2 regions of the Pseudoalteromonas sp. BMB genome follow, and region 2 is predicted to be linked to the other one. Evidence: riboswitches for the same ligand, from Rfam matches in the RefSeq annotation. Region 2 holds a riboswitch; the other holds the start of a gene.
What was found. Region 2 has a riboswitch for lysine ahead of dapA (4-hydroxy-tetrahydrodipicolinate synthase). Riboswitches for the same ligand answer to the same signal wherever they lie in the genome.

Region 1 (3,920 bases), on a different contig from region 2:
TCAGCGATTGCACGGTTGATTTCTAACTGTGAAGATTTAGCTAAAGGGATAATAATTTCTTGTTGGAGTAATCGATTGGTTTCTTTATAAATTCGTTCACTCGACCAGCTAGGGTTTTTCTGTTTTAGGATGTTTTGTACATCTTTTAGACTGAAATCTGCGAGCTTAAATCGTTTAAAAAGTAGCTCGAGTACGCTCCAGTGTTCATTTATCGTATTTAATAATTTTTTTGCTGGGATCATAACTTTCCAGTGTGTAGTAGCTAAGTTACATCGCTACTTCATCAATTTGTCACAAAATGTTTATCGTACGTAGCATGGGGACTGTGATGGTGCTAGAATCCGCCGCGAAAACGAACCCACCCCTTGTTACATTTAATTACAGGTTGTTTACGCATTATGGTCACGCCCATTATTCTAACCCTGATCGCCATCGCTTTTATACTCATCGTTATAGAAGATATTATTCACGTAAACAAGGCCAAAACAACGCTTTTTTTTGGTACTTTATGTTGGATTATCGCCTTTATCTCTCCAATTCATGGTCAAAGCCCAGAAATTGTACAAATTGAGCTAGACCATAACATTTTGGAAATCGCGACACTTTGGCTGTTCTTAATGGCTGCCATGACGTTTGTGGCCTACTTGAACTCAAAAGGGTTTATCCAAAATATTGTTCACCGGATCATGCCAACCCATATTAGCGAACGCAAGCTAATGTTTTTGGTCGGTGCTTTTGCATTCGTATTTTCGTCAATATCGGATAACATCACCGCGACGCTTATTTCATTAGCTGTAGTCATGTCTTTGAAATTAGACCCGAAAAAGCTAATTAGATATGCGACGTTAATCATCTTCAGTGTTAACTCCGGTGGGGTATCATTGATCACCGGTGATGTAACCACCTTGATGATATTTCTAGCCGATAAAGTGACTATCCCTGATCTGCTTTTACTAATTGCCCCTTCTATTTTTAGCGTATTTATCTTAGCTGCGATGCTATCAATCGGCATGAATGATAAGATCACCTTTGAAAAGGCTGAATTACGCAGAATTGAAAAGACTGATATCACCATTGCACTCATCTTCTTATCAACCATTTTTGCTACGTTATTCTTAAGCGTGCAATACCACGTACCGCCGATGCTAACTTTCTTATTTGGCTTGTCTTTGATGTTCTTAATGGCGCAATTCTTGATGCGCAAGAAAGACGTTAATAAGAAAATCATCGACTATATCCGTGAAATTGAATACGACACCTTATTGTTCTTTGTGGGTGTGCTGTTATTAGTTGGTGCGTTGAAAGAGGTCGGTGTACTGTCTAAGTTTACCGATTTATATCTGCATCTTGCACCGGAGTACGCAAATTACTTGGTCGGTTTAATGAGTGCGGCGGTAGATAACGTGCCGTTGACGGCTGCGCTATTAAAAGCAGACATTACGATGACTCCAGCGCAATGGCTAACCTTTACTTATGCGACTGGCGTTGGTGGCTCTATGCTTATCATTGGTTCTGCAGCAGGGATCATTGCAATGAGTAAGGTTAAAGCCTTAACTTTCTCAAGCTATCTTAAAATGAGTATCTACCTGCTTATCGCATATACCATTGGATATAGTGGTGCGTATTTCGCGGGTCAGCTTATTTAAGACCAATGGATTTAATTTTTTACCGCTTTGGGATAAGTTTTTCATAAATAACTTGACACCTAGACGGCTAAAAGATAATTTTCTTACATCGCCCGCATTGATTGCGGGCTTTTATTTTGCTTTTATTCAGATTAACAAAGGCAAAATAAACAGAAGAGGCGCGATGCTTAGGTAGTTAGTGTGAGGTGACGAGACCAATGACCACTAGTGAGGGAAGTATTCGCCGAGGAGAAAAGTTGCTCGTCGCAACGATTCTTCGGTTTACGAGGCTGAATCCTCGGAACTGTCACCGTATTGGTGGAGAGCTTCTGGCAAAGGTCATTTCAAGCGTTCGTCTTTCTAGAAATCCCATGCCGAGTTCTCCTTATAAAATTTGACTGTGCCAACAGTCGAGAGGAGAGAAAATGAATTCGCAGTATGTTGTAGCCAAATTTGGCGGTACCAGTGTCGCTGACTTTGAAGCTATGTCTCGTTGTGCCCACATTGTTCGTGACAACCCAAATGTTCGAGTGGTCGTTGTGAGTGCATGTGCTGGCGTAACCAATCACCTGGTGACGCTAACCCAACAAAAGGAAGATGAAGCCGGGCGCAAAGCAGTTGTTGCAGCGGTTGAAAACATACAGCAAGCGATTATCGATCAAGTGTCTTTGGATGCTGATCTTGCAGAGGGTTACAAGCAAACTTTCAGTGAATTTGAAAGCCTTGCGAGTTTACCAGCACTTAGCAGACAGCAATGCGATGAAATGTTGAGCTTTGGCGAGCGTTTTTCTTCTTATTTGTTTACCCAAATACTACGGAATAATCAGGTTCAGGCGTCGCGCTTTGATGTGCGTAAAGTGCTTAAAACAGATAACCAGTTTGGAAAAGCGAATCCAAATGTTGCAGCTACGCGTGAAGCTGCGCAAACCAATTTGGTCGCGCTACTTGGCGACACAGTGCAGGTGACGCAAGGGTTTATTGGTAGTGACCAATACGGCCAGACGACCACGCTTGGCCGTGGCGGTTCTGATTATAGTGCTGCATTGTTAGCAGAGGCAATTGACGCGTCAAGTGTGCATATTTGGACCGATGTTGTTGGTATTTTCAGTACCGATCCGCGTTTGTGTGTAAAGGCTAGACCTATTCCTCGTTTGAGTTTTGATGAAGCGGCCGAAATGGCGACATTTGGTGCCAAGGTGTTACATCCCGCAACTATATTGCCAGCGAGTCGTAAAGGTATTTCAGTATTTGTTGGTTCAAGCCGTGATCCGCAAGCGGGTGGCACTTGGATTGAAAAAGAGAAAACGGCGCAAGCAGGCATTCGCGCAGTGACACAACGTAAAAACCAAATACTATTGACGCTAAAGAGCCCTGAAATGCTTCTTGCAAGCGGCTTTTTGGCTCGTATCTTCACCATTTTAAGTAATTACAATATATCGGTTGACTTGGTAACGACTTCGGAAATTAGTGTCGCGCTTACGCTAGATAATGCGCCGAATGCTTCTCGACCAGAGTTAGAACAAGCTTGTTTGGACGAACTTGGCGAGTTTTGTCATGTGACCGTTGAAAATAATCTTACTTTGGTGGCCATGATAGGTTCTGAGATCCAGTTGAAGAAGTGCCAACTTAACCTGATGGATGTGTTGTCAGAGTTTAATATTCGATTGATATGCCATGGTGCGAGCAAGCACAATCTGTGCTTTTTAGTTGAGCAGCAGGAGTCAGATCAGGTCGTGCAGTCAATTCATGCTAAATTACTAGAGGTTGCGTAAGTGAATTTATTGTTTTTTGGGAACTAATAAAAAAGTTGCATTATTGAATAATGGATGGCACTTTGTTTATAACGGTTAGGGTCTGCTGACCATCAAGTTTGTTTTTCCCTAGGAGTGCCATCATGAATTATAAAGACGTCTACGAATTCTGGTTTGTTGAATGCACTGAATCAGATTGGTGGAAGAAGTCTGCGGACTTTGATCGCATAATAAAAAATCGCTTCGGTATTTTGCACCAAATGGCGCACCAAGGTGAGCTTTCGAGCTGGAGAGCAACACCACTTGGCGCGCTGTGCGAAATCATTATCTTAGATCAGTTTTCACGCAATATATTCAGAGACACTCCAGAGGCGTTTGCCAGTGATCCTTTGGCGCTGAGCCTCACCCAACACGCTATCGAAAAGGGCTATCACCGCCAGCTCAACGATACTGAATTGATGTTTTTATACCTACCTATGATGCATAGCGAAAGTCGCATCATCCATCGTGCCGCTGATCATTATTTTCGCGACCTGCCCAATTA
Region 2 (12,509 bases):
AATATTCCAATTACAGCCGAGCATGTCTAAAAAGCGTGCTAATGCGCCTGGATATTCAGGAAATTCAAACCGCAATAAACGTTCATTCATGACGCTCGGCGGTTTGCCGCCTACCATATATCGCACATGTAACTTTGCCAGTTCGTTATCTGATAAGTCATCAAACAGGTAGCCGTTTTGATGCAATGAAGCGGTTAACTCAGTTAGCTCTTGCTGGCCATTTCTAAGCCCAACACCAACAAAAATTTGCGCTTCGCCACAGCCGGCATAGCGATAGTTAAACTCAGTGATCGCTCGGCCACCAAGAGAGTGACAAAAACGCTTAAAGCTGCCTTTTTCCTCTGGAATAGTCACCCCGAGCAATGCTTCATGTTTAGCACCTAGCGCCGTTCTTTCGGCGATGTATCTCAACCGATCGAAGTTTAAATTAGCGCCTGACAAGATAGCCGCAACACTCAGCCCCTTTTCACCCGTTTGCGTGAGCCACTTCTTCAAACCCGCGGTTGATAACGCGCCGGAAGGCTCTGCAGTTGCTCTCGTCTCCACAAAAATATCTTGAACCGCCGCACAAATTTCATCGGCATTAACCGTCACGACTTCATCACAAAACTTTTGTGCTAATCGAAAAGTTTCAGTGCCAATAAGCTTCACCGCTACGCCATCCGCAAAACCACCGACTCGCTCAAGCTCCACAGGTTCTCCCGCTTCAAGTGCAGCTTTAAGGCATGCACTGTCCTCAGCTTCTACCCCAATAATACGGATATCAGGGCGAAGTGACTTCAAATACACCGCCATTCCCGCAAGCAAACCACCTCCTCCTACGGGAATAAATACGACATCTAGTTCATCAAGTTGCTGAATTAACTCTCGCGCCACCGTACCTTGGCCGATGATCACATCTTTATCATCAAATGGCGGGACAAAAACACCATTTTGCGCTTCACAAAGATCTAGCGCGTACTGCTTTGCCGCATCAAAGTGATGGCCGTGTAAGATCACTTCACCACCGAGCTTACGAACCGCGTTGACCTTGATCTCTGGCGTAGTCACAGGCATAACAATCGTGGCGTGCTGACCTAGATGCGTTGCACTTAATGCAACCCCTTGAGCATGATTACCCGCAGAAGCGGTATACACCCGCGATCCTTTCGGCAACTGACGTAGCTTGTTATACGCACCACGCAATTTGAAAGAATAGACCGGCTGTTGGTCCTCTCTTTTCAGCCAAATTTGGTTACCAAGCTGGGCTGACATTTGCTCTAGTTGATTCACTTGCGTTACCTCAACGAGCGGTGCCACATTCGCCTGAATAATGGCTCTAAAGTAATCAAGCTCTTGGGAAACCATCGCTAGCCTAACTCCTCTAGTTTTTGTAAGTCACGTACCGCGCCTTTGTCTGCACTCGTTGCTAACAGTGCATAGGCTTTTAGCGCGGGACTCACATAACGTTCTCTGTTAAATGGTTTGTACGCTTCTTTGCCACGAGCGAGTTGCTTTTCATGGCGCAGCGCCAACTCGGTGTCGTCCAGTTTAACGTCAATACTGCGGTTATAGATGTCGATAGCGACAACATCGCCGTTTTCAACCAGCGCCAGACTGCCACCACTGGCAGCCTCTGGAGACGCATGGCCAATAGAAAGTCCAGAAGTACCGCCAGAAAAACGACCATCGGTAAGTAAAGCGCAGTCTTTATCTAGCCCCATCGATTTAAGATAGCTAGTTGGATACAGCATTTCTTGCATACCCGGACCACCTTTAGGCCCTTCGTAGCGAATGATCACTACATCACCTTTCTTAACTTGGCCACCCAGTATCCCCTCGACGGCATCGTCTTGAGATTCAAATACTACAGCCGGCCCCGTAAAGCGCAGCATTTCATCGGCCACCCCGGCACTTTTCACGATACAACCATCAGGCGCTAAGTTACCTTTCAATACTGCAAGACCGCCATCTTGCCTAAAAGCATGCTCGATGGAGCGAATACAGCCGCCTTCACGGTCTAAATCAAGCTCATCCCAGCGATACTCTTGGCTCATAGCTTGGGTGGTGCGGATCCCAGCAGGCCCCGCGCGATAGAAAGTTTGTGCCCGCTCATTATCACGGTCTGCAGCATTCCAACGCGCAATAACTTCACCTAGATTTCCGCCAGCAACGTGCCCCACTGAAAGGTCCAACTTATCGCCTCTCGCCAGCTCGTTGAGAATGGCCATAATGCCGCCAGCACGGTGAACATCTTCAATGTGATATTGCTGTGTTGCCGGAGCAACTTTACACAAAAACGGTGTGCTACGAGATAAGCGGTCTATGTCATTCATATCAAAATCGACAAAGCCTTCTTGCGCTGCCGCCAATAAATGCAGTACGGTATTAGATGAACCGCCCATCGCGATATCTAATGTCATGGCGTTCATAAATGCAGCTTGGTTAGCAATGTTGCGTGGCAGCACTTGCTCATTGTCTTTACCATAGTATTCATCACATAAAGCCATGATGCGCTTTGCTGCGCCCAAATACAGCTGTTGGCGGTCTTTGTGTGTCGCTAGTGTCGTACCATTACCAGGCAACGCTAAGCCCAGCGCTTCTAATAAACAATTCATGGAGTTGGCAGTAAACATGCCTGAACACGAACCGCAAGTAGGACAAGCTGAGCGCTCTACTTGCTCAGAGTCTTCATCACTCACGGTTGGATCTGCGCCTTTTACCATAGCGTCGACGAGATCCAATTTTAAATCGATATCCGCTAAGCGAGTTTTTCCCGCTTCCATCGGGCCGCCGGAAACAAAGATCACCGGAATATTCAACCGCAGTGCAGCAAGTAGCATGCCTGGGGTGATTTTGTCGCAGTTAGAAATGCAGACCATGGCATCAGCACAATGAGCATTAACCATGTACTCTACCGAATCTGCAATTAAGTCTCGAGACGGAAGCGAGTAAAGCATGCCGCCGTGACCCATGGCGATACCATCATCAATAGCAATGGTATTAAATTCGCGGGGTACGCCGCCTGCTTCTGTTATCGCATCAGCCATCAATGCGCTAAGTTGATTGAGGTGAACATGACCCGGAACAAATTGGGTATATGAATTCACGACCGCAACGATCGGTTTATGGAAATCACTGTCCGTCATTCCCGTTGCTCGCCACAATGCACGAGCACCCGCGCGTTGTCTGCCCTCAGTAGTTGTCTTGCTCCGTAATTTAGCCATGCTTCACCTTTTTCTCGGCTTTGCCGAGTTCCTCATTCCCACAATTTACAATGCGCTTTTGTTCGGGACGCTTGGCCCCGATTCCAATAAAATTATTCGTTTACGTATTCTAACCAGCCATTTTCGTCATCAGCTTGACCTTTAACCAAAGCGAAATAGGCCTGCTGTAACTCTTCCGTAATTGGACCTCTACCACCATTACCCACGGTAATCTTGTCTACGCTGCGAACAGGTACTACTTCCGCTGCGGTACCAACCATAAAGAACTCATCAGCAAGATAAAGCGCTTCACGAGCGATTGGCTCTTCACGTACTTCATAACCGCGTTTTTTTGCCAAATGGATGATAGTGTCGCGCGTAAGACCAGGTAGAATACAAGCTGTGGTTGGCGGGGTATAAAGCACGCCTTTTTTCACAACAAATAAGTTCTCACCAGCACCTTCGCTCAGGTAACCATTAACATCAAGCGCGATCCCTTCAACATAACCATTACGCTTCGCCTCACCAGAAATAAGCTGTGAAGATAAATAGTTACCACCCGCTTTAGCCGCAGTAGGCATGGTATTTGGTGCGAGGCGACTCCAAGAAGAAACACACACATCAACACCTTGCGCTAAGCCTTCTTCACCAAGGTATGCACCCCACTCCATCGCAGCGACTGTCATGTCTGCACGGTGCGATTTCGGGTTTAAACCAAGACCTACATGACCCAAAAATGCAAATGGACGAAGGTAAGCATTGGTAAAGTCATTTGCGCGGATTGTCTCTTTACACGCCGCGATTACTTCCTCTTTAGTAAAAGGAATTTCCATACGGTAGATCTTCGCGGAATCAAAGAGACGCTGAATATGATCGGTTAAGCGGAAAACAGCTGGACCATTTGGCGTATCGTAAGCACGGATCCCTTCAAAAACTGAGCTGCCATAATGTAAAGCATGACTAAGCACATGGGTGGTCGCTTGAAAATAAGGAACCATTTCACCGTTATGCCAAATTACTTCTGATGTTTGTGTCATTGTTAACTACCTTAATTCTTCTAAATTGCCTGTTTCTGTAGTGTATGCAAGTCAACCGCTTGCACTTCTACTAGCTTACTCAGTTGTGAGGTTAATAAATAGATAGGTTTCTCACTATCTACGGTCATTTTGACGTGGAATAAGTCATCTTGACCTTGTAATTCCAAATTCGTTAAGCGAAATCCGCGATGTCTGGCTACGCGTAAAAAGCGCTCCACTGCGATGCTCTGTTGTTTTACTGCAACGGTTAAATGGTGTTTCATGAAAGGCTCTCCGTCATCATTTCATCATTGGCAGCACCAGGTGGAACAAGCGGCCATACGTTTTCTTTATCGTCGATACAAGCATGTAAAATATAGGGCCCTTGCGCATTCACTATGGCGTCAACGGCGTCATCTACTTGGTTCGCATGAGTAATTGTCTGTCCAGGAATACCGAACACGGCAGCCAAAGAGACAAAATCTGGATTGTCTGACAGGTCGGTTTCACTGTAACGACCGTCAAAAAAGAGTTGCTGCCACTGTCTCACCATACCCAGCCTTTGGTTGTCTAATATTAATATTTTAACTGGCAGGTTATTACGGCGGATGGTTGCCAACTCTTGAATATTCATCATGATGGAGCCATCACCAGATACTGTGATCACTGTGTTATCTGGACGTGCTATCTGTGCACCAATTGCAGCTGGTAAGCCAAATCCCATCGTGCCTGCACCGCCACTACTTAAGTGATTGCTTGGATGAGTGAATTTCATGTGCTGTGCCACCCACATTTGATGTTGGCCTACATCGCAGCATACTACCGCTGTATTGGGTAGCTTTTGGCTCAGTTGATTTAACAAATACGGTGCAAATACTTTTTCGCCAGGGTAGTCATAACGCCACGCATGTTGACGTTGCAGTGCTTCGATGGTCTCTAGCCATTCGGTATTCGTAACCACACATTCAAGTTGCGGCAATGACTGTTTTAAGTCTGCAATAAGCGAAGCGGCCGCGGGTTTTCGTTTACCCACTTCTGCAGGGTCGATATCTAAATGGATCACCTTCGCCCCTGCAGCAAACTTTGCCAAATTCCCTGTAACACGGTCATCAAATCGCGCCCCAATACATACCAGCAAGTCGCATTGCTGAACCGCCAGATTCGCCGCTTGAGTACCATGCATACCGAGCATTCCTAAGTCATAATCATAATCTGGGGTTACGCTGCCCAAAGCTTTTAGCGTCGATACGGCCGGCATATGGGTCTTTTCTAAAAATTGCATCAGCTGTGACTGCGCATCGGCGCTTTGCACGCCGCCGCCAATGTAAGCAACAGGTCGTTTAGCGTCACATAATAATTGATTGGCTTTTGCTACTTCAGTTTGCGAAACCCTCGGCTGTTCGTCTTGTGGCGCAGCAAAAGGATGAAAAGGTACTTTAGCTAACTGGATATCTTTGGGAATATCGACCAACACCGGACCAGGTCGCCCAGACTGCGCTAAGTACATGGCTTCTTGTAATATCTCAGCCAAGTCTTCCGCTCGCTCAACCATGTAGCTGTGCTTAGTACATGACAAAGACATGCCCAGTACATCCACCTCTTGAAAGGCATCCGAACCGATGGCAGCGGTCGGTACTTGTCCAGTGATAGCCAGTAGCGGAACTGAATCCATCATGGCATCAGCAAGTGCGGTGATAAGATTCGTCGCGCCGGGTCCAGAAGTGGCGAAACAAACCCCAAGCTTACCTGTACTGCGAGCATACCCAACAGCAGCAAAACCAGCACCTTGCTCATGACGAGTCAAATAATGCTTAACTGGCGCGCCATACAAAGCGTCATAAATGGGCATGATGGCACCACCTGGGTAACCAAATACGTGTTTAACGCCTTGCTCTTCTAGCACCTTGATAACAAGTTGTGCGCCGGTTGTTGGATTGCTCATGATCTGCTCTCAGTTGCCTTTTTTATGCCCTAAAACGAAAACGCCCCCCGAACCTTTTGGTGCGGGGGGCGTTTATGCTGATACTTTTCTTACAGCACTAACTAGCCCCCGCGGTAATAATAATCACCACGTTGATAATCACGACTAGTAAAGTTGCTGTTAGTAACATTGCTTGAATTCCGTAAATTTAAACTTGGCAATCATTCAGTGTAAGTACTGTGCTGCCTCTTTTTCTATTAATACCGCGCCTTGCACACTGAAGTCAACACAAAAAACTATGCTATTTAAAATTAAAAACCTGAGTTTATTGCATAAAAAAACCAAAAAATCACAAACTAAAGAATTAAAACAACCACACATTTTAAAATGCGAATTTTCTATTGGTTCAATTTCGATATAACGAAAAATTTACTTTCTCGATTTGCCTATATGAAATTTTTTCTACCGCCTAAGCGCACTTCATTTTTTAGTGACATTCACATTTCGATATCGCAGACTGACCCTTTAAAACCAACAGGGATCATTACTATGGTTAAAGTATGTTCACCATTGTTATTTATTTATCTTTGCTTAAGCCTTTTCAGTAATCTCGCCAACGCAGAAGTTGGCCTGTGGAAAATAGAAAAGGGCAACAAAACGTCGTACTTATTTGGTACCGTCCACGTCGGTGACAAACAAATGCAAGGTTTACCAGCCAAGGTAAAAAGCGCCATTGCGAGCAGTGATAAAGTCATGGTTGAAGTGAACTTAGAGGCGCTTTCTCCGTTTGCGATCCAACAGCGCTCCATGCCATTTATGTTGTTAAAAAACAACCAAACACTAAAAGATCAGCTCTCTGCAGAAGTCTATCAGAAGCTACAAGATTACTTTTCCAAAAAGCAAATAGATATCGCCTTATTTGAACGCTACGCACCATGGGCCGTGATGGTAACTATGCTACAACTGGAATATCAAAAGCTCGGATTTACCGATACTAATGGCATCGATAAACAAGTAATAGCCTATGCAAACGAAAAGAAGATCCCAGTTGGTGAATTTGAAACCTTAGAATATCAGCTTGAAATGTTCAGTCAGCTGAGTATTCATAGTGACGCCATGCTCAAGGAAACATTTGCACAGATGTCTGATTTGAATACCTACTTCTTGGATTTAGTTTCCGCATGGCGAAGCGGCGATTTAGAAAAGTTATCACATTACTATCAGGTAAGTTTTTCGGATGATAAATATGGCAAATTAGCCGAGCAACTGATGATCATCGAACGCAATAATAACTGGGTGCAAGTGCTTAAAAAACAGCTCCCTAATGAATCAACGTTTATTGCCGTTGGTGCATTACATCTTGTTGAAAAATATGGCCTTGTTGAGCAACTTAAAAACAATGGTTATTCAGTCACCCGACTATAACGCTCAGCGCTACCATGCTAAGAGGTAAGTAGTTTACTTTGTGGGCGTGTTAAACAGGTACTTCCATCAACACGCCCTAAAAAATAAAAATCTTTTTTAAACCTTTTCATTTTTATTTGCGACTTACCTTTCAAACACTCTCGTTGAAGGTAAAAAATAATGAAAAAGTTAGCGTTAGTTTTAGCATTAAGTGCAGCGGCAATGACTGCACAGGCAAAAGATTCAAAAACCATTACAGCATCATTCCCAAGCAATAGCCTAGCCGAGTTAGAAGTGGATATTGCCGTAGGTAAAATCGATCTACAAACTTACAACGGCAGCACCATAGAGGTCGAAATTTTGGTTGAACCTAAAGAGTCAGACAGTTGGTTTGGTAAACCAGATGTGAGTGAAGCGACCCTAAACAGCAACACATCAGGAGATAAATTATCACTCGAGATCAATTCGGATGATTATGAACTATCTTGGCAAGTTAAGGTGCCTGTTAATTTGGCCTTAGATGTTGAGGTTGGTGTTGGCAAAATTGATATTCAAGATCTTAATAACTCTGCTGATTTAGAGGTAGGCGTAGGCAAAATTAAAATTGAGACTACCGCCACCGATTTCAAAAAGGTGTCTTTAGATTCAGGTGTTGGTAAAACGGCAATATCAGGTTTTGGCAACGTAGAAACTTCCGAAAAGAGTATGGTTGGCTCGACAACAGACTATCGTGGTCAAGGCCAGTATTCCATCGATGCAGAAGTCGGGGTTGGAAATATTCGTTTAAGACGAGACTAAGTCTCGACACTCATTCAGTAATAGCGCCACTTTGCTATGCAGCACATCCGGTTGCAACGGCTTATACAAATGAGCCGTTGCGCCAAGTGCGTAGACCTTATCCAGATCCTCCGCATTAGTATTTGCGGTCACGACCAAAATAGGCACGGTCGGATCGAGCGCCCTCAAACGCTCAGTGGCTTCAAAGCCATCCATCACAGGCATATTTAAATCCATTAGCACGATATCAAACTTACCCACCTCATATACTTCAAGGGCACCTTCACCATGTTCGACATGCGTTACCAATTTGGCTATGGGCTGAAGCATTTTTTCAATCACGCGCGCATTTAGTAAATTATCTTCCACCAGTAAAATGCGAGCTGACACCGGCTCTATTTTACGAGCCAGTGTCTGTTTGTTGTCAATTTCAATGGGGACTCTCAGGGTTGCTCTTGTACCTGTTGGCTCCCTCGCAATAAAATCTAATCGTCCCCCAAGCGCAGAGGTGAGTAATTGGCAACGCTTCAGCCCTAACTGCGTGCCTTGAAAATGCTCGCTATGCACAGCTTCTCGTAACTGCTGATAGTCGAACCCAGGCCCAGTATCTTCAACAACAAATTCTAAATATGGCGTATCTTCATCTACAACCAAATCCGAAAATACTTGAATGCTGCCACGCTCAGTAAATTTAATTGCGTTATTGACCAATTCACTGATCAACCAACCAACACGCTTACCATCACAATAACAAGTCACATCTAACTCATTACTCAACGCCAAATTAAAAGCGAGAGATTTTTTGTGTGCGGTTAGTTGAAAGGCAATACAGGTTGATTTTATTACTTCTCGCAATGCGACTTGATGACGCTCAACTACTACTTCTTGCTCGGAAAGGTTATTAAAGTCTTGAACCGAATAAAGTAATACATCCAGTTGATTTGCTGCGCTTTTCACATGTTGTAAGTGTTGGATTTCTTTGTTTCTCAGATATTCATCTAAATACCCCTGAATGGCCTGCAACGGCGTTCTTAGCTCGTGACTAACACGTGCTAAAAATCGTGATTTTGAGTGTAGTGCATCGTCAGCAAGCTTTCTTGCCGCCTCTAATTTATCAAGTGCTTCAGCAATTTCTCGCGCCATTGGGCGAAATACAAATTTCGCTTCTATAAACAGTAGCAATAGCCCAAGCAGCCAGATTAACAATTCTATTTTCCTCACCATCTCAGTTTTACTTCGCGCATGCTGCTCAAATAGTGAAACGGCCTCATTCAGGTTGGGGAGTAAATGCTGAGATGCAGTAAAGATTTGTTCCATTAATTGAGGAGTGGATTGCTGTAACTGAGACCTTGATAAAGTGACAAAAGTATTACTTTGCAAATCCAATTGCACCGGCTCTTGGTAGTAAAGCGCAGCAAGCGCCTCATTCAGATAAATAGCCTCCCCCCCCTCTGTTTTAGTTAAAAACTCATGATTACTTTCAAATTTATCAATGGCTTGACGAAGCTCCTCACTGTCTCTTTTATCCTCTTGTGCACTGAAAAGCGCGATGCGCTGGGACAACATCCGCTGCATACCCGCAATATTAATTACGTGCGCGTCTTGGCTCTGCTGATACAGTAAATACTGCATAATCCCCATCGCCATCGACAGCAATATAGCCATAGCAAGTAATGCCCCGATATAACGATTTTTAACTTTATTTATTAACGACATATTTTTGTTTTTCATCTCATAGCATTGTCTCAGCTGCAATGTTAAGTGTAGTTAACAATCGTATTATTTACAGTCCGATACTTGACACCTAGACGGCCAAAATGTTTCAATGCGTGTTCACCCTATTTAGATAGTTTGATGCCACGGCGTCAAATTAAGGGCTGGAAGAGGTGCGTTATTCAGGTAACTAAGTGAAGGAGAGCAAACTCCGTTGCAGCTTAGTGAGGGGAATATACGCCGAGAAATTGAGTTATTGTTTGCTAATACTCATTTCGGGCGACTGGGCTGAATCCCAGCGACTGTCACCAACATACTTGGTGGAGAGCTTCTGGTCTTAGAAAAATAAGGCCATTGGCTGCCTTATCCTTTTTAAGTCCATTGCTCTTCGAATTTTAACGGTTCGAAGTTTGGACACCCTCCTAACTCCGAACATGATTTAAGTTCGGTAGAGATGAAATCACAATTCAACTTATCTGACTATCCGTTGTGGACGGCTTTAGTAACGCCTTTTGATGCTGAAAATCAGGTTGATTTTAGCGCATTAACGACGCTTGTACGCGATCAAGAGCAGGCTCGTAACGGTATTCTTTTACTAGGCAGTACCGGCGAAGGCCTTGCGCTTACCCAACAAGAACAGCAACAAATCGTTGAGTTTGTTTGCCAGCTCGCCCCAAGCGTACCACTAATGGTTGCCGTTGGCGGTAGTAATCTTGAGCAGCAAACACAATGGGTGCGCTTTTGTAATACGCAGCCCATTCATGCACTCTTACTTGGCTCACCAATCTACGCAAAGCCCGGCAAAGTTGGTCTGGCGCATTGGTTTAGCACACTACTCGATGAGAGCCACAACCCTTGCATGCTCTACAATGTACCCGGTCGCAGTGCCGTTGCCATCGCCCCTGAACTACTCGGCGAACTAGCTTGCCACCCTAATCTGTGGGCACTAAAAGAAGCCAGTGGTGATATTGCCACCTTTGAAGCATTTCGTCAGGCAGCGCCTGATGTCGCAATCTATAGCGGCGACGATGGCTTAATGCCCTACTTTGCACAAGCAGGTGCAACGGGCCTGGTGTCTGTTGCAGCAAACGCATGGCCGCAGCAAACCGCAGAATTTGTAAGGCGCTCGTTAAGCGGCACCTCTCCTAATTTATTTACCACCTGGTCAGAAGCTGCAAATAGCTTATTTGCAGTGGCAAATCCCATACCAGTCAAAGTGTTAATGCACTTGCAAGGGAAGCTCACAAGTCCAAACTTGCGCCCGCCGCTGACACATTTGGAACTCACCCATACCGATGCGATCACTCGCGCGAACAAAACGATTTTATCTTGGAACTAAGGCAGTAAACATGAGCTGGTTAACCCTACTAAACGATTTAGAAAATGGCACAGTACGTGCTGCAACACAGGATGAGCAAGGCCATTGGCATGCTAACGTAGAAGTAAAACAAGGGATCCTTGAAGCATTTAGAAATGGCGTAAATACGGAATTCCCAGGTGGATTTGTTGATAAAGATAACTTAGCACCACGCGGATTTGCTGCACAAGATGGCGTTCGTATGGTCCCTGGCGGAAGCAGTGTAAGACGTGGCGCTTACGTCGCAGCCGGCACAATTATTATGCCACCGGCTTATGTCAACATTGGTGCCTATATTGATTCAGGTACTATGGTAGATAGTCATGCGTTGGTTGGTTCTTGCGCGCAAATTGGTAAAAATGTGCACCTTAGTGCAGCAGTGCAAGTGGGTGGTGTATTAGAACCAGTTGGAGCAAGTCCTGTTGTTGTTGAAGACGATGCCTTTATTGGTGCAGGCTGTGTATTGGTTGAAGGGGTTGTTGTTAAACGCGGTGCCGTATTAGCACCGGGCGTGCGCCTTTCAGCAAGTATTCCAGTCTATGATTGCGTGAACGAGCGCTTGCTTGACAAAGGTGAAGCCATCCCTGAAAACGCGATAGTGATCCCAGGCTCTCGTCCAGCTTCAAGTGAGTGGGCACGCGCGCAAGGATTAAGTATGTCATGCGCACTTATCGTAAAATACCGTGATGAACAAAGTGATGCATCACTGGCGCTGGAAGAGGTTCTACGCTAATGACTTGGTTGAGCACGTCACAGCGAACTGCAGCTGAGGCATTGATCCAGCAACAAGATACGCCTTTCTTTTGCTACGATTTAGATAAGCTAAGTGCGCATGTTAAGCCCTTAGTTGATCAGCAAATCGTTAAGCTTTGGTATGCCGTAAAAGCGAATCCGTTATCACATATCATTCAAACCTTAGATAACGCAGGGTTTAACTTTGATGTGGCATCTAGCGGCGAGCTTGATCAGGTGTTATCTCAAGGGATCGCAGCTGAACGCGTGCTCAACACCGGTCCTGCCAAATCGCTAAAGCAGATCCGTCATTTTGCAACACAAGGCGTACGTATTTTCGTGGCAGAAAGCCACAATCAAGTACGCTGGTTAAATCAAGTGGCCGAAGAGTTTGAGCTTCAATT

Region 1: another riboswitch for lysine. It lies ahead of lysC (lysine-sensitive aspartokinase 3); the one in region 2 lies ahead of dapA (4-hydroxy-tetrahydrodipicolinate synthase).

What each region holds. Positions count from the first base shown of each region.
Region 1 covers NZ_MBQA01000213.1:20,126-24,045, reverse strand. The annotation lists gene BB427_RS22415 (hypothetical protein) at 1-242, opposite strand, end outside; gene nhaD (sodium:proton antiporter NhaD) at 399-1,646, shown strand; lysine riboswitch at 1,792-1,962, shown strand; gene lysC (lysine-sensitive aspartokinase 3) at 2,051-3,397, shown strand; gene BB427_RS22400 (DUF924 family protein) at 3,520-3,920, shown strand, end outside.
Region 2 covers NZ_MBQA01000024.1:71,856-84,364, forward strand. The annotation lists gene ilvA (threonine ammonia-lyase, biosynthetic) at 1-1,347, opposite strand, end outside; gene ilvD (dihydroxy-acid dehydratase) at 1,350-3,206, opposite strand; gene BB427_RS02540 (branched-chain amino acid transaminase) at 3,299-4,222, opposite strand; gene ilvM (acetolactate synthase 2 small subunit) at 4,243-4,485, opposite strand; gene ilvG (acetolactate synthase 2 catalytic subunit) at 4,482-6,143, opposite strand; gene BB427_RS02555 (TraB/GumN family protein) at 6,672-7,547, shown strand; gene BB427_RS02560 (hypothetical protein) at 7,707-8,324, shown strand; gene BB427_RS02565 (response regulator) at 8,310-10,034, opposite strand; lysine riboswitch at 10,177-10,355, shown strand; gene dapA (4-hydroxy-tetrahydrodipicolinate synthase) at 10,471-11,355, shown strand; gene BB427_RS02575 (2,3,4,5-tetrahydropyridine-2,6-dicarboxylate N-succinyltransferase) at 11,366-12,106, shown strand; gene BB427_RS02580 (PLP-dependent decarboxylase) at 12,106-12,509, shown strand, end outside.